One region of the Streptomyces sp. NPDC001070 genome, then DNA from elsewhere that is predicted to be linked to it. Evidence: riboswitches for the same ligand, from Rfam matches in the RefSeq annotation. Region 1 holds a riboswitch; the other holds the start of a gene.
What was found. A riboswitch is a leader RNA that binds a small molecule or an ion and turns the genes downstream of it on or off. The one in region 1 is predicted to bind glycine.

Region 1 (14,110 bases):
CTGGTGATCTCCGGTGACGCCCTGACCGACTTCGACCTGACCGAGCTGATCAACTTCCACCGGGAGAAGGGCGCGCTGGTCACGGTCTGCCTGGCCCGGGTGCCCAATCCCCTGGAGTTCGGCATCACGATCGTCGACGAGGAGGGCAGGGTCGAGCGCTTCCTCGAGAAGCCGACCTGGGGCCAGGTCTTCTCGGACACCGTGAACACGGGCATCTACGTGATGGAGCCCGAGGTCTTCGACTACGTCGAACCGGATGTCTCCGTCGACTGGTCCGGTGACGTCTTCCCGCAGCTGATGAAGGAAGGCAAGCCCATCTACGGCTACATCGCCGAGGGCTACTGGGAGGACGTCGGCACCCACGAGAGCTACATCAAGGCGCAGGCCGACGTCCTCGAGGGCAAGGTCGACGTCGACATGGAGGGCTTCGAGATCTCGCCGGGGGTCTGGGTCGCGGAGGGCGCCGAGGTCCACCCGGACGCGACGCTTCGCGGTCCCCTCTTCATCGGTGACTACGCCAAGATCGAGGCCGGGGCCGAGGTGCGCGAGCACTCGGTGGTCGGCTCCAACGTCGTCGTGAAGTCCGGCGCCTTCCTGCACAAGGCCGTCGTCCACGACAACGTCTACATCGGGCCGCAGACCAATCTGCGCGGCTGCGTCATCGGCAAGAACACCGATGTCATGCGGGCCGCGCGGATCGACGACGGCGCGGTCATCGGCGACGAGTGCCTGATCGGCGAGGAGTCGATCATCGCCGGCAACGTCCGGGTCTATCCGTTCAAGACCATCGAGGCCGGCGCGTTCGTGAACACGTCGGTCATCTGGGAGTCCCGGGGCCAGGCGAACCTCTTCGGCGCGCGGGGTGTCTCGGGCATCCTCAACGTGGAGATCACCCCGGAGCTCGCCGTGCGCCTCGCGGGCGCGTACGCGACGACGCTCAAGAAGGGTGCGACCGTCACCACCGCGCGTGACCACTCGCGTGGTGCCCGTGCGCTGAAGCGGGCGGTGATCTCGGCGCTGCAAGCCAGCGCGATCGACGTGCGCGACCTGGAGAACGTGCCGATGCCCGTGGCGCGGCAGCAGACGGCGCGCGGCAGCGCCGGCGGCATCATGATCCGCACGAGTCCCGGCATCCCCGACTCGGTCGACATCATGTTCTTCGACGAACGCGGCGCGGACCTGTCGGCCGCGGGCCAGCGCAAGCTGGACCGCGTCTTCGCGCGCCAGGAGTACCGGCGTGCGTTCCCGGGCGAGATCGGCGACCTGAACTTCCCGGCGAGCGTCTTCGACTCCTACACCGGCGCGCTGCTGCGGGCCGTGGACACCTCCGGCATCGCCGAGGCCGGGCTGAAGGTCGTGGTCGACGCGGCGAACGGCAGCGCCGGCCTGGTCCTGCCCAGCCTCCTCGGGCGGCTCGGGGTGGACTCGCTGACGATCAACCCCGGCCTCAACGAGGCCAGGCCCACGGAGACGGCCGACGGCCGGCGCGCGGGCCTGGTGCGGCTCGGGGAGATCGTGGCGTCCTCGCGGGCGGCGTTCGGCGTGCGCTTCGACCCGGTCGGGGAGCGGCTGTCGCTGGTTGACGAGCGCGGAAAGATCATCGAGGACGACCGGGCGCTGCTGGTCATGCTCGACCTGGTCGCCGCCGAGCGCCGCAGCGGCCGGGTGGCGCTCCCGGTGACGACGACCCGCATCGCCGAGCAGGTCGCGGCGTACCACGGCACGCAGGTGGAGTGGACGACGACCTCGCCCGACGACCTGACCCGGGTCGGCCGCCAGGAGTCCACCATCTTCGGCGGCGACGGCAAGGGCGGCATCATCATCCCGGAGTTCAGCAGCGTCTTCGACGGCGCCGCGGCCTTCGTGCGGCTGATCGGCCTGGTGGCCCGTACGCAGCTCACCCTGAGCCAGATCGACGCCCGCATCCCGCGTGCCCACGTCCTCAAGCGGGACCTGGCGACGCCGTGGGCGGTCAAGGGCATGGTCATGCGCCGCGTGGTCGAGGAGGCGGGGGACCGCTTCATCGACACCACGGACGGCGTGCGCGTGGTCGAGGCCGACGGCCGCTGGGTGATGGTGCTGCCCGACCCGGCCGAGGCGGTCACGCATCTGTGGGCGGAGGGCCCGGACGACGTCTCCGCGCAGGCGCTGCTCGACGAATGGTCGGCGATCGTGGACAGCGCCGGTCGCTGATCCCACCCCGGGAACGGCTCACGGGCCCCTCCCGACGCGCCTAACGGCGCGTCGGGAGGGGCCCGTTCGAGGTCGGTGGCACGGACATGCGACGATGTGCGGCATGCCGCAGCAGCACCCCGATCGGAGCAGCGCCCCTGGGAGGGCCCTGACCCGGCGCCCGGACGCCTCGATGTCGCTGCTGACCAACGTCATGGAGCACAGCCTCGACGACGGATACGCCGAGGCGGCGGCCCGCCGGGGCGCCACCGGCAGGTCGCGTCTGCCCGGCACGCTGCGGGGCAAGCTGGTGCTCGCGCTGGGTCTGGTCCTCGCCGCCGTCCTGGTCACCATAGGCGCCGCGCAGACGCAGGTCGCGGCCCCCACGCTGGCCAAGGAGCGGCAGAAGCTCATCGACCGCATCCAGTCCGAGACCCGCGCCGCGGACGACCTGCAGAAGAGCGTGGACGGGCTCCGCGACGACGTGGCGACCAAGCAGCGCCAGGCCCTCAAGAACCAGGGCGGCGAGGCGGAGCGCGTGGCGCTCCTCGCCGGGGCGACCCCGGTCACCGGGCCCGGGATCGAGGTGGAGGTCAACGACGCCAAGGAGGCGTCGTCGGGCGGCGGCAGCGACCCCCGTACGACCAGCGACTTCTCGGACACCGGCCGTGTGCGCGACCGGGACATGCAGCGCATCGTGAACGGACTGTGGGCGTCGGGGGCGGAGGCCATCTCCGTCAACGGGCAGCGGCTGACCTCGTTGTCGGCCATCCGTGCCGCGGGGGACGCCATACTGGTCGACAACCGGCCGCTGGTACCGCCCTACACGATCCTGGCGATCGGGGACCCGCAGAAGCTGAGCACATCCTTCCAGGACAGCGCGGACGGACAGTATCTGCACGTCCTGCAGGAGAACTACGGGATCCGCGCGCGCGTCTCCGAGAAGGAGAAGCTCGATCTGCCCGCGGCTCCGAGTCTGATAATCCGCTCCGCGACGCCGGTCCCGTCGGCCGGGCCGTCGTCGAGCGCATCCGGAAATGGGAAGGGTACGAATTGATCGCCGTACTGGGCCTGATCGTTGGAGTGGTGGTGGGCCTCGTGGTCCGCCCCGTCGTGCCGACGGTGGTCGAGCCCTACCTCCCGATCGCCGTGGTCGCCGCGCTCGACGCCGTCTTCGGCGGTCTGCGGGCGATGCTCGACGGGATCTTCGACGACAAGGTCTTCGTGGTCTCCTTCCTGTCCAACGTCGTCGTGGCCGCGCTGATCGTCTTCCTGGGCGACAAGCTGGGGGTGGGGGCGCAGCTCTCCACGGGTGTGGTCGTCGTCCTCGGCATCCGCATCTTCTCCAACGCCGCGGCGATCCGCCGCCATGTCTTCCGGGCGTGACAGCACCATGAACGACGAGAACGACCAGACACCGGACAAGCCGGAGCCGCCGAGCCCCGGCACTCCGGGCGAGCCGGCCGAGCCGGGCAAGCCGGGCAAGCCGGTGGAGCGTGCTGAGCCCATGCCGCCCGCCGGGCCCTCCCGGCCGGCCGGGCCCGCGGAACCGGGGGCGCCCGCGGAACCCGCCGGTCCGGCGCGGCCCACCGTGCGGCCGGAGCTTCCCGCCCCTCCCGGACCGGTCCCCCCGGCCGAGCCCGCGGCGGCGGAGCCGTCCCCGCTCGCCGAGGAGCCGCCGCGGCAGCCCGCGGCCGAGGCGCGGGGGGCGGCGCCCGCCGGCACCGGCCGGGCACGGCTCAGGGCCGGGCTCTGGCCGCCGCGGCTCTCCCGTGCCCAGCTGATCGTCGCCCTGCTGCTGTTCGTGCTCGGGCTCGGCCTGGCGATCCAGGTCCGCTCGACCAGCGACACCAGTGCGCTGCGCGGCGCGCGACAGGAGGACCTGGTGCGGATCCTGGACGAGCTGGACAACCGCTCGCAGCGCCTCGACGACGAGAAGCGGCGGCTGGAGGAGCAGCGCACGGAGCTGGAGAACAGCTCGGACCAGGCCGAGGAGGCCCGCAAGCAGACCGAGCAGAAGGTCGAGCAGCTCGGTGTGCTGGCCGGCACGGTCGCCGTCGAGGGCCCCGGGATCACGCTGACGATCACCGACTCCCACGGAGCGGTCGAGGCCGACATGCTGCTCGACGCGCTCCAGGAGCTGCGTGCCGCGGGCGCGGAGGCGATCCAGATCAACGACGTGCGCGTCGTGGCCGACACGTACTTCACGCAGGGCTCGAGCGGTGTGGAGATCGACGGGCAGAAGGTGAGCCAACCGTACCGCTTCAAGGTCATCGGTAATCCACAGGATCTTGAACCCGCCCTGAACATTCCCGGCGGCGTGGTACAGACTTTGGAGAAGGAGCAGGCCACAGCGGATGTGACGCGATCGCAGAAGATCGTCGTGGACGCCTTGCGGCCGTCGGAGCAGCCTGACTACGCTCAGTCGTCATCCCGGTGATGCGGGTGCGAGTGGGGTTCGCGGGGGAGGGCGGGAGAATGCGGGGGGTCGCCGCACCGTTGGGGTGGTGCGTGAGAGAAACTGTGTGTTGGTCGTGACTGAGGGTTCGTCCTGCCCCACGGGCGGGTCTGTGTCGTTCAAGGGGAATCGCCCGTGAAGTTGTTCGGTAAGTGGTTCGGCAAGAGTACGCGTCAGGCCGGTGACAGCCCCACGGCGCGTCACCGGGCACCGCGGCATGGCCAAGGAGAGGGACCGGGCGAGGAGCGCCCGCTGTTCCGTGACGGGACCGCTGCTCCGGGTGGTGACATTTCGGGCGGTCATGGCGCGGTTTCTGTTGACCCTGCGGCTGCGGGGCGCATAGGTTTCCAGCAACCATCAGCCTCTAACACAGGTGGAGGGTCCTTGCCGGTCTGTCCGCGGTGCGGGTTCCAGAACGCGGAAGCGAGCCGCTTCTGCTCCAACTGTGGCGCGCCGCTGCGTGCCGGAGTGCCGTCCGAGCGTGCCTCCGAGACCACGTCGACGATCTCGATCTCCGGGATCGAGGCCTACGAGGCCGAGGCGACGGGTCAGACCACGCTGCCGGCGCTGTCCCCTGAGGCGCAGGCCGCGGTCGACGCGCTGCCCCCGGGTTCCGCGCTGCTGGTGGTGCGCCGTGGTCCCAACTCGGGGAGCCGCTTCCTGCTGGACGGTGAGCTGACGACGGCCGGCCGCCACCCGGAGAGCGACATCTTCCTCGACGACGTCACCGTCTCGCGGCGTCACGTGGAGTTCCGGCGCGCTCAGGACGGCACCTTCACGGTCTCCGACGTCGGCAGCCTCAACGGCACGTACGTCAACCGGGAGCGGATCGACTCGGTGACCCTGTCCAGTGGCGACGAGGTGCAGATCGGCAAGTACCGACTGGTCTTCTACGCGAGCCAGTGGGGCGCCTGACCCCCGCGAGGGAAGGTTCATGCTTCGTACACCGTCGGGCGGTGCCGGCAACGGCACCGCCACCACGGACGACCGGCTGCTGAGCATCGGGGCGGTGCTCAACGAGTTGCGTGAGGAGTTTCCCGAGGTCACCATCTCCAAGATCCGCTTCCTCGAGGCGGAGGGGCTGGTGGAACCGCAGCGCACCCCGTCGGGGTACCGGAAGTTCACCGTCCGGGACGTCGAACGGCTGGGGCACGTGCTGCGCATGCAGCGCGATCACTATCTTCCGCTGAAAGTGATCCGCGAGCATCTCGACGCCCTCGACCGCGGCGAACCGCTCCCGCTGCCCGTCTCGTCGTCCGGGGAGTCCCGGGAGCTGATCGAGGTCGGCGCGGTGGAGCACGAGCCGCCCGCCCCGCTGCGGATCGGCAAGGACGAACTGCTGGCCGCCACCGGCGCCGAGGTGGGCGAACTGGCGCAGTGGGAGGCGTACGGGCTGGTGGAGCCCGGTCCTGACGGTGACTATGACGCCGAAACGGTGAACATCGCCAAAATCGTCGCCGACCTGGGCCGCTTCGGGCTCGAACCGCGCCATCTGCGGGCGGTGAAGGCGGCCGCCGACCGCGAGGCCGGTCTGGTGGAGCAGGTGATCGCGCCGCTGCGCAGGCACCGCAATCCGCAGACCAGGACGCACGCCGAGACCACCGCGCGCGAGCTGGCGGCGCTGTCGGTGCGGCTGCACGCGGCGCTGCTGCAGGCCGCGCTCAGGGTGCGGCTCTTCTGAGCCGGCATGACCAGGACACGCCCGGTCGGTGACCGGCCGGGCACGTCCCGACTACCCAAACCTGCCGGGCACGGCCTAGGGTTGCTGTGTGAACGAGCTCGACGTCGTGGGTGTCCGGGTCGAAATGCCCTCCAACCAGCCGATTGTGCTCCTGCGGGAAGTGGGAGGCGACCGCTACCTGCCCATCTGGATCGGGCCGGGGGAGGCCACCGCCATCGCTTTCGCGCAGCAGGGCATGACGCCCGCGCGGCCGCTGACCCATGATCTGTTCAAGGACGTGCTCGAGGCCGTCGGCCAGACGCTGACCGAGGTCCGGATCACCGACCTGCGTGACGGCGTCTTCTACGCCGAGCTGGTGTTCGCCAGTGGCGTGGAGGTGAGCGCCCGTCCCTCGGATGCCATAGCGCTCGCGCTGCGGACCGGAACTCCCATTTACGGGAGCGACGGTGTGCTGGACGACGCAGGCATCGCCATTCCCGACGAGCAGGAGGACGAGGTCGAGAAGTTCCGCGAGTTCCTCGACCAGATCTCGCCCGAGGACTTCGGTACGAGCAGTCAGTAAGGCCCCGCGGGGACCATTCGTCCAGCCGTACCCCCTGGGTGGACACGGGAAACCACTCCAGGGGTTGATATCACTCGGCGTGCCGAGCGTGGCGATCGTTGACGCACCCGGAGTGACTGCCTACCGTCGAGAAGGAAAGTCCCGATGGCACGTGCGCGTGCCTGGAGGGGTGCGAAGGGACGGGAGGTCGGCGTGAGAAGCACCGGCGACGGTACGGCCTTTGGCGGCCCGTATCCGATGCGCGGGGCCTTGGCCCGCAACGCCGCAACGCCCCCCGGCGGGGGTTCGGGCGACACCTCTGGGCAGCGACCGGAGGAGACCGGCGAACGCGTCGGCTACCGCGGGCCGACCGCCTGCGCGGCGACCGGAATCACCTACCGCCAGCTGGACTACTGGGCGCGGACGGGGCTCGTCGAGCCCAGCATCCGGCCCGCGTACGGCTCGGGGACGCAGCGCCTGTACAGCTTCCGGGACGTCGTCGTCCTCAAGATCGTCAAGCGGCTCCTGGACACGGGTGTCTCCCTGCAGAACATCCGCACCGCCGTGCAGCACCTGCGGTCCAGCGCGCCCGCCGAACTCACCCGGATGACGCTGATGAGCGACGGCGCGACGGTGTACGAGTGCACCTCGCCCGACGAGGTCGTCGACCTGCTCCAGGGCGGGCAGGGCATCTTCGGGATCGCCGTCGGCGTGGTGTGGCGGGACGTCGAGAGCGCCCTGTCGCAGCTGCACTCCGAGCGGGTCGACACCGGGGAGACCGTGGTCGGCCACAACCCGGGCGACGAGCTGGCGCGGCGCCGCAACCGGGCCGGCTGAACGACTCCCCACCCGTCCGCCGTACAGGCGTACGGCGGATGTCGGACCCGTGGGGCACCATCGGTGACTGTGAGAAGCGCGCCGACCATCCTCCACCTGGACATGGACGCGTTCTTCGCTGCCGTCGAGCAGGCCGCGAAGCCGAGTCTGCGGGGGAAGCCGGTCGTCGTGGGCGGTCTCGGGCCGCGGGGCGTGGTGGCGACCGCGTCGTACGAGGCCCGGGTCCACGGTGTGCACTCGGCGATGCCGATGGCCCACGCGCGCCGGCTGTGCCCCAATGCCGCGTATCTCGTGCCGCGCTTCGCGGTCTACCGGCAGATCAGCGACGTCGTCATGGAGCTGCTCTCCCGGCTGTCGCCACTGGTGGAGCCGCTCAGCCTGGACGAGGCCTTCGTGGACCTGGAGGCCGGTGGCGTCGAGGAGGACCCCCGCCTGGTGGGGGAGCGGCTGCGGGCGGACATCCGGGCGGCGACCGGGCTCACCGGTTCGGTCGGTCTAGCCGGCTCCAAGCTGCTCGCCAAGATCGCCTCCGAGCAGGCCAAGCCCGACGGCCTGGTGGTCGTCGAACCGGGCACCGAGCGCGAGCTCCTGGCGCCCATGCAGGTGCGCACGCTGCCCGGCGTGGGCCCGGCCACGGCCGAGCATCTGCGGCGGGCGGGCATCGCGACCGTCGGCGAGGTCGTGGAGGCGGGGGAGGCCGAGCTGGTGCGGCTGCTCGGCAAGGCGCACGGCACTCATGTGCACGGGATGGCCCTGGGGATCGACGAGCGGCCCGTGGTCGCCGACCGCGAGAGCAAGTCGGTCTCGGTCGAGGACACCTTCGACGTCGACCTCACCGACCGCGTGCGGGTCCGCCTGGAGGTGGACCGACTGGCCGACCGCTGCGTGCGCAGGCTGCGCTCCGCGGGCCGCTCGGGCCGCACGATCGTGCTCAAGGTGCGCCGCTACGACTTCACCACGCTCACCCGCTCCGAGACCCTGCGCGCCCCCACCGACGACCTCGCGGTGGTCCGCGAGACCGCGGCGCGCCTGCTGGAGGCCGTCGACATCACCGGCGGCGTACGCCTGCTGGGAGTCGGTGTCGCCGGGCTCGCCGACTTCACGCAGGAGGATCTGTTCGCCCAGGCGGCGGAACGGGAGGAGAGCGCGGCCGACGAGGAGGCCGGCCGGGCCGAGGAGGGGGCGGAGCAGGCCGCCGGGGCGGCGCCGGTGCCCGCTGGGGCGGCGCCGGTGCCCGCGGGGGCCGAGCGGCGCTGGGTGGCGGGGCAGGACGTGCGCCACGCCGAGCACGGCGCGGGGTGGGTTCAGGGGAGCGGGGTCGGCCGCGTCACCGTCCGCTTCGAGGAACCGGGCTCCGCCTTGCCCGGGCGGGTGCGCACCTTCGCGGTGACCGACGCGGACCTGGAGCCGTCCGAGCCGCTCCCGCTGGTGCCCTCGGGGCCGCAGGGGCCGCCGCGTCAGCTGTCGCCCGCCAGTGTGCCGAAGTCGCGGTCCGGCGGCGGCTCCGGCACCGGACCGGACAGCGACGGCCCGCTCATGCCGTAGTGGTGGTAGAGCTGCAGTTCCTGCTCGGGGGAGAGATGGCGGCCCACACCGAAGTCCGGGGCGTCCTTGATCAGTGCCTTGTCGAACGGCACGCGCAGCTCTTCCCCGGTGAACTCGCTCGGTTCCAGCGGCACGAACGCGTCGCGGCTGAACAGACCGGTGCGCACCGCGGCCCATTCGGGCTCGCCGGTGGCGTCGTCGAGGTACACCTCGTCGACGGTGCCGATCTTCATCCCGTTGCGGTCGAAGGCCCTGCGCCCGATCAGGCTGCGCGGATCGATACCGGTCTGCACGGTCCCTCCAACTGGTCGCGATTAATCCTATTTAGGCACGAAAGGTGGCGGCTGTCACATGACCCCTCTCCGGACCGCGCTGGTACGCTGACAGCGGCTGCTGACCCCTTGCGGGAGAGTCCTGACGGTGCGGGGAACCGCCCGTCGGGCGCCGAAGGAGCAAACCCTCCCCGGAATCTCTCAGGCATCCGTACCGCATGGGTGAGGTCACTCTGGAAAGCAGGAAGGGCGGCACGCAACCGTGCGCGGCCGCTTCCTCACCGACGGTGAAAGCCGTCCCGACGCGTGCGGGGCGGTGAAGCTCTCAGGTTCAGATGACAGAGGGGGAGGCCGTGTCGCGTCAGACCAGGAGGCCTCCGCAGATGACCGCCAACCGCATCCCACTCTCCGAGCTGGAGCGCGGCATCCCCTTCGAGCAGCGCCACATCGGGCCCGACGCCGCGGCGCAGGCCAAGATGCTCGCACAGGTCGGCTACGGTTCGCTGGACGAGCTCACCGCCGCAGCCGTACCGGACACCATCAAGAGCGCCGAGGCCCTGGGCCTGCCCGACGCCCGCACCGAGCCCGAGGTGCTGGCCGAGCTGCGCTCCCTCGCCGACCGCAACCAGGTGCTGCGGCCCATGATCGGCCTCGGCTACTACGGCACCTTCACCCCGCCGGTCATCCTGCGCAACGTCATGGAGAACCCCGCCTGGTACACGGCGTACACGCCCTACCAGCCGGAGATCTCCCAAGGCCGCCTGGAGGCCCTGCTGAACTTCCAGACGGTCGTCGCCGACCTGACCGGGCTGCCGACCTCCGGCGCCTCGCTGCTCGACGAGGGCACGGCGGCCGCCGAGGCCATGGCCCTGTCCCGCCGGGTCGGCAAGGTCAAGGAGGGCGTCTTCCTGATCGACGCCGACACCTTCCCGCAGACCGTGGCCGTGATCGAGACGCGCGCCGAGCCCACCGGCGTCGAGGTCGTCGTAGCCGACCTGAGCGACGGCATCCCGGCGGAGATCGCCGAGCGCGGGGTCTTCGGTGTGCTGCTGCAGTACCCGGGCGCCTCCGGCGCCGTCCGCGACCTCAAGCCGGTCGTCGAGCAGGCCCGCGGACTCGGCGCGATCGTCACCGTCGCCGCCGACCTGCTGGCCCTGACCGTGCTCACCTCGCCCGGCGAGCTCGGCGCCGACATCGCGGTCGGCACCACCCAGCGCTTCGGCGTGCCTATGGGCTTCGGCGGCCCGCACGCCGGCTACATGGCCGTCCGTGACGCCCACGCCCGCAGCCTGCCCGGGCGCCTGGTCGGCGTCTCCGTCGACGCCGACGGCGACAAGGCCTACCGCCTGGCCCTGCAGACCCGTGAGCAGCACATCCGCCGCGAGAAGGCCACCAGCAACATCTGCACCGCCCAGGTGCTGCTGGCTGTCATGGCCGGCATGTACGCGGTCTACCACGGCCCGGACGGCCTGGCGCAGATCGCCCGCCGCACCCACCGCTACGCCGCGATCCTCGCCGCGGGCCTGCGCGCGGGCGGTGTCGAGGTGACCACCGACGCCTTCTTCGACACCCTGACCGCCCGTGTGCCCGGCCGGGCCGCCGAGGTCGTGGCCGCCGCCCGCGAGGCCGGGGTCAACCTGCGCCAGGTCGACGCCGACCTGGTCGGCGTCGCCTGCGACGAGACCACCGGCCGCGCCGACCTGGCCGCCGTCTGGGGCGCCTTCGGAGTCAGCGTCGACGCCGAAGGGATCGAGGCCCTGGACGCCGCCACCGAGGACGCGCTGCCCGCCGACCTGACGCGCGGCGTGGACTACCTGACCCACCCGGTCTTCCACCAGCACCGCTCCGAGACAGCGATGCTGCGCTACCTGCGCCGCCTCGCCGACCGCGACTACGCGCTGGACCGCGGCATGATCCCGCTCGGCTCCTGCACGATGAAGCTGAACGCGACCACCGAGATGGAGCCGGTCACCTGGCCCGAGTTCGGCGCGCTGCACCCGTTCGCGCCCGCCGAGCAGGCCGAGGGCTACCTCACCCTCATCCGTGAGCTGGAGGAGCGCCTCGCCGAGGTCACCGGCTACGACAAGGTGAGCCTGCAGCCGAACGCCGGATCCCAGGGCGAGCTGGCGGGCCTGCTCGCCGTCCGCGCGTACCACCGCGCCAACGGCGACACGCAGCGCACGGTCTGCCTTATCCCGTCCTCCGCGCACGGCACCAACGCCGCCAGCGCCGTGATGGCCGGCATGAAGGTGGTCGTCGTCAAGACGGCCGGCGACGGCGAGGTCGACGTCGACGACCTGCGCGCCAAGATCGAGCAGCACCGCGACGAGCTCGCCGTGCTCATGGTCACCTACCCCTCCACGCACGGCGTCTTCGAGGAGCACATCGGCGACATCTGCGGCGCGGTGCACGACGCGGGTGGTCAGGTCTACGTGGACGGCGCGAACCTCAACGCCCTGGTGGGTCTGGCGAAGCCCGGCCACTTCGGCGGCGACGTCTCGCACCTGAACCTGCACAAGACCTTCTGCATCCCGCACGGCGGCGGCGGCCCCGGCGTCGGCCCGGTCGCGGTCCGCGCCCACCTCGCCCCGTACCTGCCCAAACACCCGCTCCAGCCGTCCGCGGGCCCGGAGACGGGCGTCGGACCGATCTCGGCCGCGCCGTGGGGCTCGGCGGGCATCCTGCCGATCTCGTGGGCGTACGTCCGGCTCATGGGCGGCGAGGGCCTCAAGCGCGCCACCCAGGTCGCGGTGCTCGGCGCGAACTACGTCGCCAAGCGGCTGGAGCCGCACTACCCGGTGCTCTACACCGGTCCCGGCGGGCTCGTCGCGCACGAGTGCATCATCGACCTGCGCCCGCTGACGAAGGAGACCGGCGTGACGGTCGACGACGTCGCCAAGCGCCTGATCGACTACGGCTTCCACGCGCCGACGATGTCGTTCCCGGTGGCCGGGACGCTGATGATCGAGCCGACGGAGAGCGAGAACCTCGCGGAGCTGGACCGCTTCTGCGACACGATGATCGCGATCCGCGGGGAGATCGAGCGGGTCGGTTCGGGGGAGTGGCCCAAGGAGGACAACCCGCTGCGCAACGCCCCGCACACGGCCGGCGCGCTGGGCGGGGCCTGGGAGCACCCGTACTCCCGTGAGGAGGCGGTCTTCCCGTCCGGTGTGTCGGCCGCGGACAAGTACTGGCCGCCGGTCCGCCGAATCGACGGCGCCTTCGGCGACCGCAACCTGGTCTGCTCCTGCCCGCCGCTGGACGAGTACGACGTGTAAGGGCGGTTGACGCTCAAGGGTCGGCCCCGCTGCGCCAGCGGGGTCGGCCCTTTGTCGTTCCCGGCCCGGTCAGGCCGCGGTGACGATGTGCTCGCTGCCGAGCGGGCGGTGCGGGGCGATGATCTGCCCGTCGGGGAGGAGCTCACCGGTGTCCTCGAAGAGCAGGACGCCGTTGCACAGCAGGCTCCAGCCCTGCTCGGGGTGGCTGGCCATGATGTGGGCGGCCTCGCGGTCGGGGCTGCCGGCGGACGGACACTGCGGCTGGTGCGGGCACATGGACGAAGTCTTTCGCTGCGAGTGGTGTGAAGTACGGCTGCCTTGGGTAGGAACCTCGGTCATGCCGCTCCCCCGTTCAGTCGGTCGGTCCCAGTGTTGCTCTACTGGGGGATTTCCGCAGGGATTTCGCGTGAGCTGTCCTCGTTAGTTGGGGACGCATTCACTCTGGCGGGCGGTTGCCCGGACAATGCAACGCCTCCGTGACCGGACGGTCACGGAGGCGTGTGCAGGTCGCCCCAGCCGGGAGCCTCAGGCGGTGGTGCCGAGCAGCGGTGGCGGAGCCAGCCGCAGGGTCAGCACCGGCACCAGGTCGGAGAGCCGGTGCATGCGGTGCGCGGCGATCCCCGGCGGGGCCGGGGCGAGCGGGATCAGCAGATCCGAGGGGGCCGGCTGGGCGGTGCCCGCATCCGCCGCGACGTCCCCGTGGAGCCAGAGTGTCAGCATGTACAGCCCCGGTACCGAGAGCAGATGCGGCTGGTAGGGGGTGGTGAGCGCGTCTGCCTGGCGCAGCGCGCGCTCGGTCGAGGCCAGGTACGGGCCCTCGCAGAAGTGCGAGAACGCCCAGCCGTCCGGGGTGTCCACGGTCTCGCCCGCGGCTGCCACCTTCTCGCCCGTGCGGATGTGGAAGCGCCAGCCGGTCAGCCGCGCCCGGGGCAGCCCACCCGGTTCGGTGATCACAGGGTCGAGGACGTGCAGGGGGAGCGGGTGCTCGGCGACGAGCGGCCCGGAGGCGTTGCGCAGCGAGGGGGTGCGGGCCTCGCGGACGGCGGTGGGAGAGCTCAGGGCGGCGAGAACGCTCCGCAGGGCGGGAGCGGGGGCTGGGGCTACCTGCAGCGGCATGGTGGGCGGCCTCTCATGGGGAGACACGGGGGGTGCTCGGCGGGGTGCGGACAGCACTGTCAGCGATGGAGCAGATGAAACGGCGGCAGGCCGGGACAGCACGGAACCGTGGGGCGCGTGGAGGCGGCGGCGTGCGGAATCAGCGGGGGCATGCGGATCCCTTCCCGTGGCCGGTGCGTCGCGGGCGCGCGGCGGGTCGCGGAGGCTCTG
Region 2 (14,110 bases), on a different contig from region 1:
GCGAGGAGTACGGGTCCTGGAAGATCATCTGCACGTCACGGCGCAGCGGGCGCATGCGCGCCGTGCCGAGGTGCGTGATGTCCCGGCCCTCGAACTCGATGGTGCCGCTGGTCGGTTCGAGCAGCCGGGTGATCAGCCGGCCCATGGTGGACTTGCCGCAGCCGGACTCGCCGACCACGCCGAGGGTCTCCCCCGCGTTGACGTGGAAGTCGATGCCGTCGACCGCCTTGACCGCGCCGACCTGGCGCTTCAGCAGTCCCTTCCTGATCGGGAAGTGCTTGACCAGCCCGCTGACCTTGAGCAGGGCCTCCCCCTCGGTCGTCGGCACGGGTTCCGTCGCCGCCTGCTGGGGGATCGTGACGTCGTTGTTGGGCACAGCCTGGTCCTTCACAGCTTGGGCGCAATCTCTTCGGTCCAGATGCGCTCCCGATCCGTCTTGCGCAGGTGGCACGCCGCGAAGTGCCCGCCGCCGACGTCCTTGAGCTCCGGCACGACCGTGGTGCTGGCGCCGTCGGTGAGGTCCGCGTAGGGGCAGCGCGGGTGGAAGGCGCAGCCCGGGGGCACGTTGATGAGGCTCGGCGGCGATCCCTTGACCGGGACCAGGCGGTCCGTCAGCTCGCGGTCGATGCGCGGCATCGACCCCAGCAGGCCCCAGGTGTACGGGTGCTGCGGCTCGTAGAACACCTTCTCGGCGCTGCCGCGCTCGACACACCGGCCGCCGTACATCACCAGCAGGTCGTCGGCGAGTTCGGCGACGACACCGAGGTCGTGGGTGATCATGATGACCGCGGAGCCGAACTCCTTCTGCAGGTCCCGGATGAGGTCGAGGATCTGCGCCTGCACGGTCACGTCGAGCGCGGTGGTCGGCTCGTCGGCGATCAGCAGCTCGGGGTTGTTGGCCAGCGACATCGCGATCATCGCGCGCTGCCGCATACCGCCGGAGAACTCGTGCGGGTAGGAGTCGACGCGCTTGTCGGGCTGGGGGATGCCGACCCGGTCCAGCAGCTCGACCGCGTGCTTGCGGGCGGCCTGCTTGGTGACCTGGTTGTGGATCCGGTACGCCTCGACGATCTGCTGCCCCACCGTGTAGTAGGGGTGCATCGCGGACAGCGGGTCCTGGAAGATCATCGCCATCTTCTGGCCGCGCAGCCGGCGCACCTCCTCGGCGGAGGCGGAGATCAGCTCCTTGCCGTCCAGCCACACCTCACCGCTGATCTGCGGCCTGGAGCGGCTGTGCCCGGTGCGGTGCAGGCCCAGGATGGCGAGCGAGGTCACGGACTTGCCGGACCCCGACTCGCCCACGATGCCCAGGGTCTTGCCGCGCTCCAGGGTGAACGACAGTCCGTTGACGGACTTCACCACGCCGTCGTCGGTCGGGAAGTGGACCTTGAGGTCGCGGACCGCCAGGAACTCCTTGGGGGCGGACGACGGGTCCGGAACCGGCACGCCGGGTACGGAGGTTTCGGTGGAGGGACTCTGGTTCACGTCAGCCTCACGCGCGGGTCGACGACGGCGTACAGCAGGTCAACGATCAAGTTGGCCATGACAATGAAGAAGGCGGCGAACATGGTGACGCCGAGGATGACCGGCAGGTCCTGGGTGCTGATCGCGTTGACCGCGGCGTTGCCCAGTCCCTTCAGGTTGAAGACGGTCTCGGTGAGGACGGCGCCGCCGAGCAGCTGGCCGAGGTCGAGGCCGAAGACGGTGATGATCGGGGTGAGGGTGGAGCGCAGGGCGTGCTTGCCGATGACCACGCCCTCCTTGAGCCCCTTCGCCCGCGCGGTGCGGATGTAGTCCTCGCCCAGGATCTCCAGCATGGTGGCGCGGGTGAGCCGGGCGTAGGTGGCTGCGAAGAGGAACGCCAGGGTGATCCACGGCAGGATCAGGTGCTGCGCCCACTGCGCCGGGTTGTCGGCGAAGTTGACGTAGTCGTTCTCCGGCAGCCACCCCAGGCTGGTCACGAAGATCGCGGAGGTCAGCAGACCGGTGAAGTACACCGGCAGCGAGACACCCGCCAGGGCGGTGACCATCGTGACGCGGTCCAGCACGGTGCGTCTGCGCAGGGCGGAGATCACACCGGTGGCGACGCCGCCGAGCAGCCACAGCACCGCGGCGCCCGCCGCGAGCGACGCGGTCACCGGGAGCCGGTCGAGCAGCAGCGGCCACACGGGCTGCTCGTTCTTGAAGGAGTAACCGAAGCACGGCGCCGGGCAGTGGGTCTTCTCACTGCCGCTGTCGTAGTCCCGGCCGACCACGATGCCCTTGACGAAGTCCCCGTACTGGACGGTGATCGGCTTGTCCAGGCCCATCTTGTGGCGAATGCCTTCGATGGCCACCTTGTTGGTCGCTCTGCCCGCGTAGAGGAGAGCCGGGTCGCTTCCGGTGATCTTCGGCACCATGAAGAAGATGCCGAAGGTGACCATGGAGACCACCACCAGCAGGGCGACGACATTGATCAGTCGTCGAAAGATGTAGACGAGCACTGAACTCGGCAGCCGCCGGGCGGCCGCCGGCCCCTTGTGGGGACCGGCGACCGCCCGCGGCGGCCTTCACCTGCCCTTCGCGCTTAACTGACTAGCTGGTGTGACGGGGTTTACTTCTCGACGCCGACGACCGCGAGGTCGATGCGGCCGCCCTGACCGTCGCTGGCGAAGACGTTCGTCATCCGCGGGTTGCGGTAGATCAGCGCCTTGTCGAAGTTGATGGGCAGGTACAGGGCCTTCTCCATCACCAGCTTGTTGATCTGGCCGTAGTCCGCGGCGGCGGCCTCCGCCGTCGACTCGCCCGCGGCCTTGTCGAACAGCCCGTTGATCTCCTTGTCGTTGATCAGCGAGAAGTTGTTGTTGCCGTTCGGGAGGATGTAACGACCGTCGACCAGGGCCTGCAGGAAGCCGGCACCGGTGTTGAAGTCGGCACCCCAGCCCATGATGACGACGCCGTAGCCCTTCTTCTTCACGTTGTCGGGCGAGCCGACGACGGAGGAGGACTGGCTGCCGTCGTACTGGTCGATGGTGGCCTTGATGCCGACCTTCGCCAGCGACGCCTGGAGCGACTCGGCGGTCTTGACCTCGGGGGCGCGGTTGTTGCGGACCGCGATCACGGTGGAGAAGCCGTCGGGGTGGCCGCAGGCCTTCAGGGCCTCCTTGGCCTTCTCCGGCTGCGACTTGCCCGCGGCCAGGCCGTACGGGTCGTAGGACTTGTCCGAGCCCGGGATGTTCGGCGGCAGCATGTTGAGGCCGAAGTCACCGCTGGTCGGGCCGCCACGGGCGGTCTGCAGGGACTGCGGGTCGGCCGCGTAGATGATCGCCTTGCGGCAGTCCACGTTGTCCAGCGGCTTCACGTTCGTCGGGAACGCCATGTAGCGGATGTAGCCGGTGTACGGGTTGTCCGCGTTCGCCTTGTACTTGGCGCTCTGCAGGATCTTGATCTTCGCGGCCTGCTGCACGCCGGTGCCGTCGATCGCGTAGTCGATGTCACCCGACAGCAGGCGGGAGTCCATGTCGTCCGCGTTGGTGGTCACGGTGAAGGTGACCTTGTCCGGCAGGGCCTTGCGGACCGTGTCGGTCTTGGCGTCCCAGAACTTGTTGCGGGTGAACACCGCGCCCTTGCCGGCGGTGAAGGACTCGACCTTGTACGGGCCGGTGGCCACCGGGTGGTTGGTGTACTTGGCGCCGTCGTCCTTGGCCTGCGGCACCGGGGAGGTGTCGGACATGGCCAGCAGGAACGGGAAGTCCGAGTACGCCTTCTTCAGGTTGAAGACGATGGTCTTGTCGTCCGGCGTCTGGACGGACTTCAGACCGAGCTTGTTCGGGTCCTTGTCCTTGTACGGGCCGGGGTACTTCTGGCCCTGGTCCAGCTGGTCGATGATGTAGACCGGACCGCCGGAGAGGACGTCCTGGGCGAAGACTCGCTCGATGCCGTACTTGATGTCCTTCGACGTGATGTCGGTACCGTCGTCGAACTTGACGCCGTCCTTCAGGTGGAAGGTGTACGTCTTGCCGTCGTTGGTGACCTCCGGCATGTCCTTCGCCAGGTCGGGAACGAGCTTGTTGCCCGCCTCACCCGGCTTGGAGTCGTAGGTCAGCAGCTGGCGGACGTAGAGGCGCTGGATGTCCCACACGAAGCCGTAGTAGGCGCGCGCCGGGTCCAGGAAGTCGACGTCCTGGGGCGACCAGAGCTTGAGGGTGCCGCCCTTCTTGTCGGACGCGTTGAGCACCTTGCCCTTGGTGCCCGCGTCGAAGCCGGCGCCCTCGCTGGAGGTCTTCTTGTCGTCGGATCCTCCACCCCCACACGCCGCGGTCAGCGACAGGGCTCCGGCAAGCGCGATCGCCCCGAGTACTTTGCCTCTGCGATTCACTGTTGTACAACCTCCGTGATCTGAACTGCCCGTGACGCGGTTCCCGCGTCATCCGGTTTGAAGAGGCCGTCCGGCTGGACCGGCGGCTGGGATACGGCGCTCAGCTCCCCTTGGGGTCGAGCGCGTCCCTGAGCCCGTCCCCGAAGAGGTTGAAAGCCAGTACGGTGATGAAGATCGCCACACCGGGGACCACCATGTAGGTCGGGTCCGCCTGGTAGATGGGCACGGCGTCGGAGAGCATCTTGCCCCAGGAGGGGGTGGGAGGCTTGACGCCGGCGCCGAGGAAGCTGAGCGCCGCCTCCGACAGGATGTTGGTCGGGATGATCAGGGTCGTGTACACCAGGATCGGCGCCACGAGGTTGGGCATCAGTTCCCGCCCGAGGATGTGCAGCCGCCCGGCCCCCAGGCTCCGGGCCGCCTCGACGAACTCGCGCTCCCGCAGCGAGATCGTCTGCCCGCGGACGATGCGGCCGATGTAGGGCCAGCCGAAGAAGCCGATGACCACGATCAGCACGCCCATGCGGACGCCCGAGCCGGTCAGGCCCCAGACCGAGTCCGGAACGACTGAGACCAGGGCGATGGTGAAGAGCAGCTGCGGGAAGGCCAGCAGCAGGTCCATGAGCCGGCTGATCGCGGAGTCGACCCATCCGCCCATGTAGCCGGCGACCGCCCCGAGGATGCTGCCGATCACGACCGACACCATCGCCGCGAGGAACGCCACGAGCAGCGAGATCCGCGCGCCGTAGACGATGCGGCTGAAGACGTCGCGGCCGTTGGTCGGCTCGACACCCAGCAGGAAGTCCGAACTGATGCCGCCGAAGGAACCCTTGGGCGTGCCGAGGTCGGGGTCGATCAGATTCTCGTGGAACTCATTCGGGTCATGGCCGAAGAAGTGCACCAGCACGGGTGCGCATACGGCAATAAGAATGAGCAGGATCACGACGAATCCGCCGGCAAGCGCGACCTTGTCCCGCTTGAGCCGCATCCAGGCGATCCGGCCGGGTGAGCGCCCCTCGATCGCCTTCGCCGGCACATCGGCGGTGACGTCGGGCAGTGCCGTCTCGGCGGCAGCGGTGTCGTGCAGCGGTGCTGTCATTTCTCCTCGCGCATCCCCCTGCCGGCGGTGGCCGGCTTCGCCTGGTCGTCCGCCCGGGTCGACGGAGCGGGCCGACCATGTCGGGCGGAGCTCTTTGATGGTGGTGCGATGGGGCCTGGCTGTGTGTGTTGTGTTTGTGATGAATCGTTAAGGCGACGTGAGAGCCGCCTTGGAGCGCGAGTCTTCATGGGGCATGGATCACGCGCCAGACCTCACAGGGAAGCGATGCGCAACCGTGATGTGGTGAGCCTTCGTCCGTTATTACCGCAGTGTTACGCGCGTTGACAGATCGCGGGGAGGCAACGGGAGTCGCTACCGTCGAGGCCATGAACGATCGCCTTCGCTCGGTGTGCGACCTGATGGTCCCCGTGGTCAGGGAGATGGCGGGACTCCACGAGTACGACGGCCGGGTGCAGGACCTGTCGCCCGACGGCGTGCGCCGCGGCCTGTCCTCGCTCGCCCACGCCCGACTGCGCGAACCGGCCCTTTCCGACCCTCACGACGAACGGCACCTGTCGGTCTTCGAGGACACTCTCAAGATCCAGTACGGCGAGCTCGAACTGCACCGGCGCGACCCATATCCGCATTTGTCCAATCTCGAACTCACCGCCTACGACCGCGAGTACGCACCCCGCGAGGAGCTGGCGGAGGCCCGCAGGCGCCACCTCCAGCAGTGGCCGGACGCCGTCGACGCGGCCATCGCATCGCTCGACCGGGTGAGCGCGCCGGTCGCCGCCGCACTCCTTGGGGCGGTCCGCGGCCTGGCCGCCGACCTCGACCCGGACCGCGAACCGGAGGCCGGGCCCGCGCTCGCCGCGCACGCCCGGCTGGTCGACCACATCGCCCGCGCCGCCGAGACCGGCGACCCCGATCCCCGCCTCGGCGGCGAGGCCCTCGCCCTCCTGATGGGCAGTCAGGAAGGCATGCGCGTGGACCTGTCGGCCCTCGCCGACGAGGCCGAGCGCGAGCGGGACCGGCTCACCGAACTGCTCACGGAGTCCTGCAGGCGGCTGGACCCGGCGGCCACGGTCGACGAACTCATCCCGCGGCTGCTCGCGGACCACCCGGACGCGGACGGGGTCATCCCCGAGGCCGCCCGGCTCACGGACGAGGTCATCGAGTTCACCCGGCAGCGGGGGCTCGTGCCCTGGCTCGACGGCGACTGCCTGGTCGGCCCCGCGCCGCCGTCACGCCGCTGGTCCATGGCGATGATGACCTGGGCGGCCCCGGAGGAGGCCGACTCCGCATCCTGGTACCACGTCACCCCGCCGGAGCCGGACTGGCCGGAGGAGGAACGCGAGGAGTGGCTCTCGGTCTTCAGCCGTACGAGCCTGCCGGCGATCACCGTGCACGAGGTGGCACCGGGCCATTTCGCCCACGGCCGGGCATTGCGGCACGCGCCGACGCAAGTGCGCCGCGTTCTGCACTCCCTGTCCTTCTGCGAGGGCTGGGCGCACTACGTCGAGGAGGTCTGCCTCGAGGAGGGCTTCCGTGCCCGCGACCCCCGCTTCGCGATCGGCGTCGCCCTGGAGGCGCTCGTACGGGTCACCCGGCTCGCGAGCGCGATCGGGCTGCACACGGGGGCGATGACGCTGGAGGAGGCCACGCAGCGGTTCATGCGGGACGCCCACCTCGCGCGGGCCGGCGCGGCCTCCGAGGCCCGGCGCGGCACCTTCGACGCGGCGTACGGCCGCTACACCTGGGGCAAGTTGGAGATCATGCGGCTCCGTGAGCGGGCCCGCCGCTCCTGGGGCCCCGCGTTCTCGCTGCAGCGGTTCCACGGGGCACTTCTGGAGCTGGGCAGTCCGCCCCTGGGGCTCGTCGACGCGATCCTCTGAGGGCACCTCGCGCTGCCGGGTGCGGCACCGCTGCCCCTGCGGATTCCCTTGCAGGGGTGCCCCTGATCGGCACGGGGCGGGGCCGGGAAGTCGCCAGGGGCGGGAAACCGCCAGGGCGGCGGGGACGGGGTCAGTAGGGCTGCGGGGCCCAGCCGTACGTCGTACCGGGGACACCGGGAGCGCCGGGCGCGCCGTGGGCGTCCCGGGAGTAGAAGGGCTGAGCGGAGGCCCGCATCCACATCCCGACGGGGTCGTACTCGTCCGTGAGGGCGACCGTGGCGACCGGCAGCCCCTGCGGCACCGCGCCGAGGGCGGACTGCATCATCAGGCGCACCGTTTCGGCGGCCTGCGGGCCCGCGTCGTAGAGGTCGACGCCGATCGCGAGGTACGGCTCGCCCACCGCCGGCTGGACCCAGGCGCGCCGCAGCGAGCGGACGGCCGGGGTGCGATGGGCCTGCTGGCACAACAGGGCGTAGTACTGGGGGATCTGGAGGGCCGGCTCACCGATCCGCAGCGGCCCGGCCGGGGCCCGGTCGAGCCCGAGGCAGACCCGCCGCAGATCGAGCCAGGGGACGCCGACACCGCCGCCGGGGGCGTGCGGGTTGAGCCACAGGCCCCAGCGGTCGGGGAAGAGCGAGGTGGCGATCTCGCGGCCGGAGACCACCTCGTGGGCCCGGTTCCAGCCGCTGGCGGCGAGCTCCTGCGGAGAGGTCACACAGGGGGCGTAGCCGTGGCCCGCGACCTCCATGTTGCCGTACTGAGCGTCGGCCCCGCCGGGTGAGCCCTGCCAGAGCAGCATCCACACCTGACTGTCGGCGAGGGTCCGCAGCAGGTTCTCGTAGGCGTCGTACCTACCGGGCGTCACCTGCCGGAGCGCATGCTCCAGCCCCCCGCCTCCTCCCACGCCCGCGCTCACGTGTCCCGCCCTCCCGCGTCCGCGTTGTCCGCGTCGTCTGCTTCGCCGAATGCCTCGCGTGCCGAACCAAGGTTATGCGCCCGTGCCGACATAGAAGGGTCGCACGCGCTCGAGCATCCAGTCGCCGACGGGGTCCTGTGCGACGTCCAGCAGCACGATGTTCACCTGCCACGGCACGGGGACGGCGCCGAGCGCCCGCCCCAGGGCGGCCATGGCGGCGGCGCGGTCGTCCTCCTGCCAGCGGTCGAGCTCGACGCCGATGAAGAGCGTGGCCGGATCGCCCTCGACACTGGCGAGCGCGCGGCGGGCGGAGAGCACCACGGGGGTGACGGCGAACTCTCCCGCGGCGGCGGCCAGGAAGTCCACCGGCTCCTGATCGGGCGAGGGTTCCCAGAGCCGGACCCGGGCGCCGGTCGGGGTGCCGGGCTCGCGGTCGGTGCGGCACAGCTCCATGACGGCGGCGGGCGGCAGCGGAATGCCCACCGCTCCACCGGGGTTGACGGCGATCCCCAGTTGCGGGGGCAGGCCGCGCGCGAACTCGCGGGCGGGGGCGACGGCGAAGCTCATGCCGGAGCCGGCGCCGAGGAACTGCTGTTCGGAACTGAACACCGGGACGTAGACGCCGCCGTCGAGTTCGATGGTCGGCAGATCGAGGTCCGGACTGTCGGGGCCGCCGCCGTTCGGCAGCGGGATCCACAACTCGGAGCGGCCGAGCACCTCCAGGACGCGTGCCGTGGCGCCCGGGTCGCCGAGCGCCGCGGAGAGCACTTCCTCGAGTTCGTTGGCGGGCCAGCCGCCCGCGCCGTGGCCCGGCGGGGCGAAGCCGTCCGGTATCCGCTGCCCCGGGATGTTCACTGCGTCTCGCCTCGCAATTTCCTGTGGTGGTGCCCTCGGTGGAAACCCTATCCGGCGGCGGGCGGAAGCGACCCCCGCATCCCGCATCCGTCACGCGGTGCGATCGTCCGGTTGCGAAGCGTCACATCGTTTCCGAAGGTAGGACGGGCAAGGAGAAAACCCTCAACTGGGAGATATCTCAACATGCGCATCACCAGGACCAACTCCACCCTCATAGCGGCGGCGGTCTGCGCCTCGCTGACGATGGGCCTCACCGGCGGTGTCGCGAGTGCCCACGCCCCCACCCGGAGCGCGGCCGTCCAGGTCGAGCACCTCGCCGCCCGCGGGGCGGACACGGGCAACGCCGAACTCATCGCCAAGCTGGGTGACACGCTGTCCATCGGCGCCAAGCTCACCCAGGAGGCCCAGGCCGAGAGCCCCGACTCGGCCAAGCTGGAGGACCTCCGCAAGGGTCTCGAGGAGGCGAGCAGCCAGCTGGCCTCGGTCCTCGACCAGGCTGGTGCGGTATCTCCCGGCGACATAGACCCGTCGGCCCAGGACCCGGCCGTTGCGCAGCCGGGCCTGCAGCCCGGGGACCCCGGCCAGCCGGGTGACCCGTCCGCCGTCGATCCCCAGAGCGGCGGTGAGGGTGAGCGGCGTGCCGCGGACCCCGCCTCCGACGTCAAGGCCGCGCTCGACCAGCTGATCGCCGACGTGACGGACCTGCTGGCCAAGGTGGTCGCCAAGGACCTCGCGGGTGTGACGGCCGGCGTGTCCAAGGTCGTCTCGGACCTGCAGGCCCTGCTGCTGGCGGTGCCGAAGCTGCTGACCGGTGCGCTGCCGGTGACGCCGCCGGTCTCCCTCAACGACCAGGGGGAGCAGCTCCCGCCCGAGGCGCCGCCGGTCCCCCTCAACGACCAGGGGGAGCAGCTCCCGCCCGAAGCGCCGCCGGCGCCGCAGGGCCCCGCGGAACCGCAGGTTCCCTAGCGGTACCGCACCTCCCGCGTCGCGGCCCGGTCGCTCAGCCGTCGAAGTCGATGGCCTCGAGTTCCCGGGCCGCTTCGCGGTCCAGGAGCACCGCGGAGACGCACGCGCCGGGCAGCCGGCCCGCTTCCGCCTCCGCCAGCAGGCGCCGGGAGGCGTTGCGGTGCCGGGCCATGGCGTACGCCGAAACCCCCCGCCCGCGCTCGCGCTGCCCGTCCAGGGCGGTCCGCACGGGGACGTCAAGCAGCACCAGGTGCATCCCCCGTCCGCGCCGCCGCGCGTCGCGGGCGACCCAGGAGCGCACCCAGCGCAGGGTCCCGCAGTCGTGCAGGACGACGCTGTCGCCCGAGCGCAGCGCCTGCCACAGCCCCGCGTAGTGGGCGACCCGCACCAGGGGACGGTAGACGGCGTACGGCAGCAGCCGCGGCATACGCGTCTGCCACCGTTCCCGTACGTCCTGCGAGTCGATCAGGCGGGCCTCGGCCGCCGCGCGCCGCATGAGGGTGCTCTTGCCGCCGCCCGGCAGACCGGAGACGACCAGGACGTCACCCTGCGGGTAGCACAGGGTGCGCACCGGCCTCCGTCCCCGCCTCAGATCGAGCAGCCGGCGCGGCCGCACGGCGCGGCCCCTGCGGCGCGCCTCCCCGGCCCGCGCCGGTACCGGCCGGGACACGGCCGGGCCCCCGGCCGCCGCGTACGCACTCTGCCACCGCACAGTTGCCCTCCGGGTCCGACGTTCAAGAAATGGTAAATCCTGTGTCTTTTCCTACCCAGAGAAACGGCGGCGTTACTACCGGATCGGGACCGGACCGGGACATCCGGCACGCGATCGCGACAACGGCGGGCGCCCGTGCAATGATGGCGGCCTCAATCTCATATCGGCCGTTCGAGGCCGCGCGGGAGAGCTTCCGCACCGCTACGGCGGGCGGGACGCCGAAGGAGCAAGTCCTCCCTTGAATCTCTCAGGCACAGATACCGCGCGTTCGAGGCACATCTGAAAAGCGGGCGAGCCCTCCCGGTCACGGGGGTGCCGCCCCACCCAAGGTGCAAGCCGGGACTCCTCCGCTCGGAGGGTCCAGGTGAACCTCTCAGGTTCCGATGACAGATGGGGAGGACCAGCCCCCGTCATCGCCTTACCTTCCTTTTCCTTGCCTTGGGAGCCCGCCCGATGAGTGAACCCCGCCGTACCGCACTGGACGCGCTGCACCGCGCCCTCGGCGCCACGATGACCGACTTCGCGGGCTGGGACATGCCGCTGCGGTACGCCAGCGAGCGCGACGAGCACACCGCCGTGCGGACCCGGGCCGGCCTGTTCGACCTGTCCCACATGGGCGAGATCACGGTCACCGGTCCGGCCGCGGGCGAGGCGCTGGACCACGCGCTGGTCGGCCACATCTCGGCGCTGGCCGTGGGCCGGGCCCGCTACACGATGATCTGCGCGCCCGACGGCGGCATCCTCGACGACCTGATCGTCTACCGCCTCGGCGACGAGGAGTACATGGTCGTCGCCAACGCCTCCAACGCCCAGGTGGTCCTCGACGCGGTGACCGAGCGCGCGGCCGGCTTCGACGCCGCGGTGCGCGACGACCGGGACGCGTACGCGCTGATCGCCGTCCAGGGTCCGGAGTCCCCCGGCATCCTGAAGTCGGTCACCGACGCCGACCTGGACGGGCTCAAGTACTACGCGGGCCTGCCCGGCACCGTCGCCGGCGTCTCCGCGCTGATCGCCCGTACGGGCTACACCGGCGAGGACGGCTTCGAGCTCTTCGTCGCCCCGGCCGACGCGGAGAAGCTCTGGCAGGCGCTCACCGACGCGGGCGCGGACGCCGGCCTGGTGCCGTGCGGCCTGTCCTGCCGCGACACGCTGCGCCTGGAGGCGGGCATGCCGCTGTACGGGCACGAGCTGACCACCGCGCTCACCCCCTTCGACGCCGGGCTCGGCCGGGTCGTGAAGTTCGACAAGCCCGGTGACTTCGTGGGCCGTGAGGCGCTCACCGAGGCCGCCGCCAAGGCCGAGGCCGCGCCGCCGCGCAAGCTGGTCGGCCTGGTCGCCGAGGGCCGCCGGGTCCCCCGCGCGGGCTACCCGGTGGTGGCCGGCGGCGAGGTGGTCGGCGAGGTCACCTCGGGCGCCCCGTCCCCGACCCTGGGCAAGCCGATCGCCATGGCGTACGTGGACGCCGGGCACGCCGCGCCGGGCACCTCAGGTGTGGGCGTGGACATCCGCGGTACGCATGAGCCGTACGAGGTGGTGGCCCTGCCGTTCTACAAGCGGCAGCGCTGAGGCACCGGTCACATCCGGCACAGCCGTCCCACCTGTCAAGACAGTCGTTCACCAGCACATACCGTCATCCAGGAGAATTCACGCCATGAGCAACCCCCAGCAGCTGCGGTACAGCAAGGAGCACGAGTGGGTCTCGGCCGCCGACGCGGACGGTGTGTCCTCGGTGGGCATCACCGAGCACGCGGCGAACGCCCTCGGCGATGTCGTCTACGTCCAGCTGCCGGCGGTCGGCGACACGGTGGCCGCGGGCGAGACCTGCGGTGAGCTGGAGTCGACCAAGTCGGTCAGCGACCTGTACGCCCCGGTCTCCGGCGAGGTCACCGAGGTCAACGAGGACGTCGTCAACGACCCCTCGCTGGTGAACTCGGCGGCCTTCGAGGGCGGCTGGCTGTTCAAGGTGAAGGTGTCCGAGGAGCCGGGCGACCTGCTCTCCGCGGACGAGTACACCGCCTTCACCGGCAACTGACCGCTCGGGACCTCCCGACCGCTCCGCCCTGTCCACTCCGACCTCCGGACGGATGACCCCCCTGATGTCGCTTCTCAACAGCTCACTGCACGAGCTCGACCCCGACGTCGCCGCAGCCGTCGACGCCGAACTGCACCGCCAGCAGTCCACCCTTGAGATGATCGCCTCGGAGAACTTCGCTCCGGTCGCGGTGCTCCAGGCCCAGGGCTCGGTGCTGACCAACAAGTACGCCGAGGGCTACCCCGGCCGCCGCTACTACGGCGGCTGCGAGCACGTCGACGTCGTCGAGCAGCTCGCGATCGACCGGATCAAGGCGCTGTTCGGCGCCGAGCACGCCAACGTCCAGCCGCACTCGGGCGCGCAGGCCAACGCGGCCGCGATGTTCGCGCTGCTGAACCCCGGCGACACGATCCTGGGTCTGAACCTCGCCCACGGCGGGCACCTGACCCACGGCATGAAGATCAACTTCTCCGGCAAGCTGTACAACGTGGTCGCCTACCACGTGGACGCCGAGACCGGCCGGGTCGACATGGCCGAGGTCGAGCGCCTCGCCAAGGAGTCCCGCCCGAAGCTGATCATCGCCGGCTGGTCGGCGTACCCGCGTCAGCTGGACTTCGCGGCCTTCCGGCGGATCGCCGACGAGGTCGGCGCCTACCTGATGGTCGACATGGCGCACTTCGCGGGCCTGGTGGCGGCGGGGCTCCACCCCTCCCCCGTGCCCTACGCGGACGTCGTCACCACGACCACGCACAAGACGCTGGGCGGCCCGCGCGGCGGCGTCATCCTCAGCAAGGCCGAGCTCGCCAAGAAGATCAACTCGGCGGTCTTCCCCGGGCAGCAGGGCGGCCCGCTGGAGCACGTCATCGCGGCGAAGGCGGTCGCCTTCAAGGTCGCGGCGAGCGAGGAGTTCAAGGACCGCCAGGTCCGCACCCTGGAGGGCGCGAAGATCCTCGCCGAGCGGCTGACGCAGGCCGACGTCGCCGAGGCGGGCGTGTCGGTGCTGTCCGGCGGCACGGACGTCCACCTGGTCCTGGTCGACCTGCGCGACAGCGCGCTCGACGGCCAGCAGGCCGAGGACCGGCTGCACGAGATCGGCATCACGGTCAACCGCAACGCCGTCCCGAACGACCCGCGCCCGCCGATGGTCACCTCCGGCCTGCGGATCGGCACCCCCGCGCTGGCCACCCGCGGCTTCGGCGCGGAGGACTTCCGCGAGGTCGCCGACATCATCGCCGAGGCCCTGAAGCCGGGCTTCGACGCGGACGCGGCCAAGGCACTCGGTGCCCGGGTCACCGCGCTCGCCGAGAAGCACCCGCTGTACCCCGGCCTGAAGTAGCG

Region 2: it holds a riboswitch for glycine, as region 1 does, so the genes downstream of both, gcvT (glycine cleavage system aminomethyltransferase GcvT) here and gcvP (aminomethyl-transferring glycine dehydrogenase) in region 1, are expected to answer to the same signal.

Annotation. Positions count from the first base shown of each region.
Region 1 is NZ_JBSFLB010000056.1:23,307-37,416, reverse strand. Features, by position in the region: gene ACWDAS_RS39325 (sugar phosphate nucleotidyltransferase) at 1-2,193, shown strand, start outside; gene ACWDAS_RS39320 (DUF881 domain-containing protein) at 2,288-3,229, shown strand; gene ACWDAS_RS39315 (small basic family protein) at 3,226-3,558, shown strand; gene ACWDAS_RS39310 (DUF881 domain-containing protein) at 3,680-4,612, shown strand; partial or broken gene ACWDAS_RS39305 (zinc ribbon domain-containing protein) at 4,766-5,083, shown strand; gene ACWDAS_RS39300 (FHA domain-containing protein) at 5,099-5,545, shown strand; gene ftsR (transcriptional regulator FtsR) at 5,565-6,311, shown strand; gene ACWDAS_RS39290 (bifunctional nuclease family protein) at 6,400-6,873, shown strand; gene ACWDAS_RS39285 (MerR family transcriptional regulator) at 7,066-7,689, shown strand; gene ACWDAS_RS39280 (DNA polymerase IV) at 7,759-9,234, shown strand; gene ACWDAS_RS39275 (PRC-barrel domain-containing protein) at 9,147-9,527, opposite strand; glycine riboswitch at 9,629-9,733, shown strand; gene gcvP (aminomethyl-transferring glycine dehydrogenase) at 9,890-12,784, shown strand; gene ACWDAS_RS39265 (DUF5999 family protein) at 12,854-13,060, opposite strand; gene ACWDAS_RS39260 (hypothetical protein) at 13,310-13,900, opposite strand.
Region 2 is NZ_JBSFLB010000004.1:31,030-45,139, forward strand. Features, by position in the region: gene ACWDAS_RS06195 (ABC transporter ATP-binding protein) at 1-376, opposite strand, end outside; gene ACWDAS_RS06200 (ABC transporter ATP-binding protein) at 388-1,485, opposite strand; gene ACWDAS_RS06205 (ABC transporter permease) at 1,482-2,483, opposite strand; gene ACWDAS_RS06210 (ABC transporter substrate-binding protein) at 2,594-4,357, opposite strand; gene ACWDAS_RS06215 (ABC transporter permease) at 4,458-5,453, opposite strand; gene ACWDAS_RS06220 (DUF885 family protein) at 5,780-7,291, shown strand; gene ACWDAS_RS06225 (enhanced serine sensitivity protein SseB C-terminal domain-containing protein) at 7,422-8,207, opposite strand; gene ACWDAS_RS06230 (enhanced serine sensitivity protein SseB) at 8,280-9,062, opposite strand; gene ACWDAS_RS06235 (hypothetical protein) at 9,246-10,028, shown strand; gene ACWDAS_RS06240 (AAA family ATPase) at 10,063-10,740, opposite strand; glycine riboswitch at 10,913-11,013, shown strand; gene gcvT (glycine cleavage system aminomethyltransferase GcvT) at 11,194-12,306, shown strand; gene gcvH (glycine cleavage system protein GcvH) at 12,392-12,772, shown strand; gene glyA (serine hydroxymethyltransferase) at 12,837-14,108, shown strand.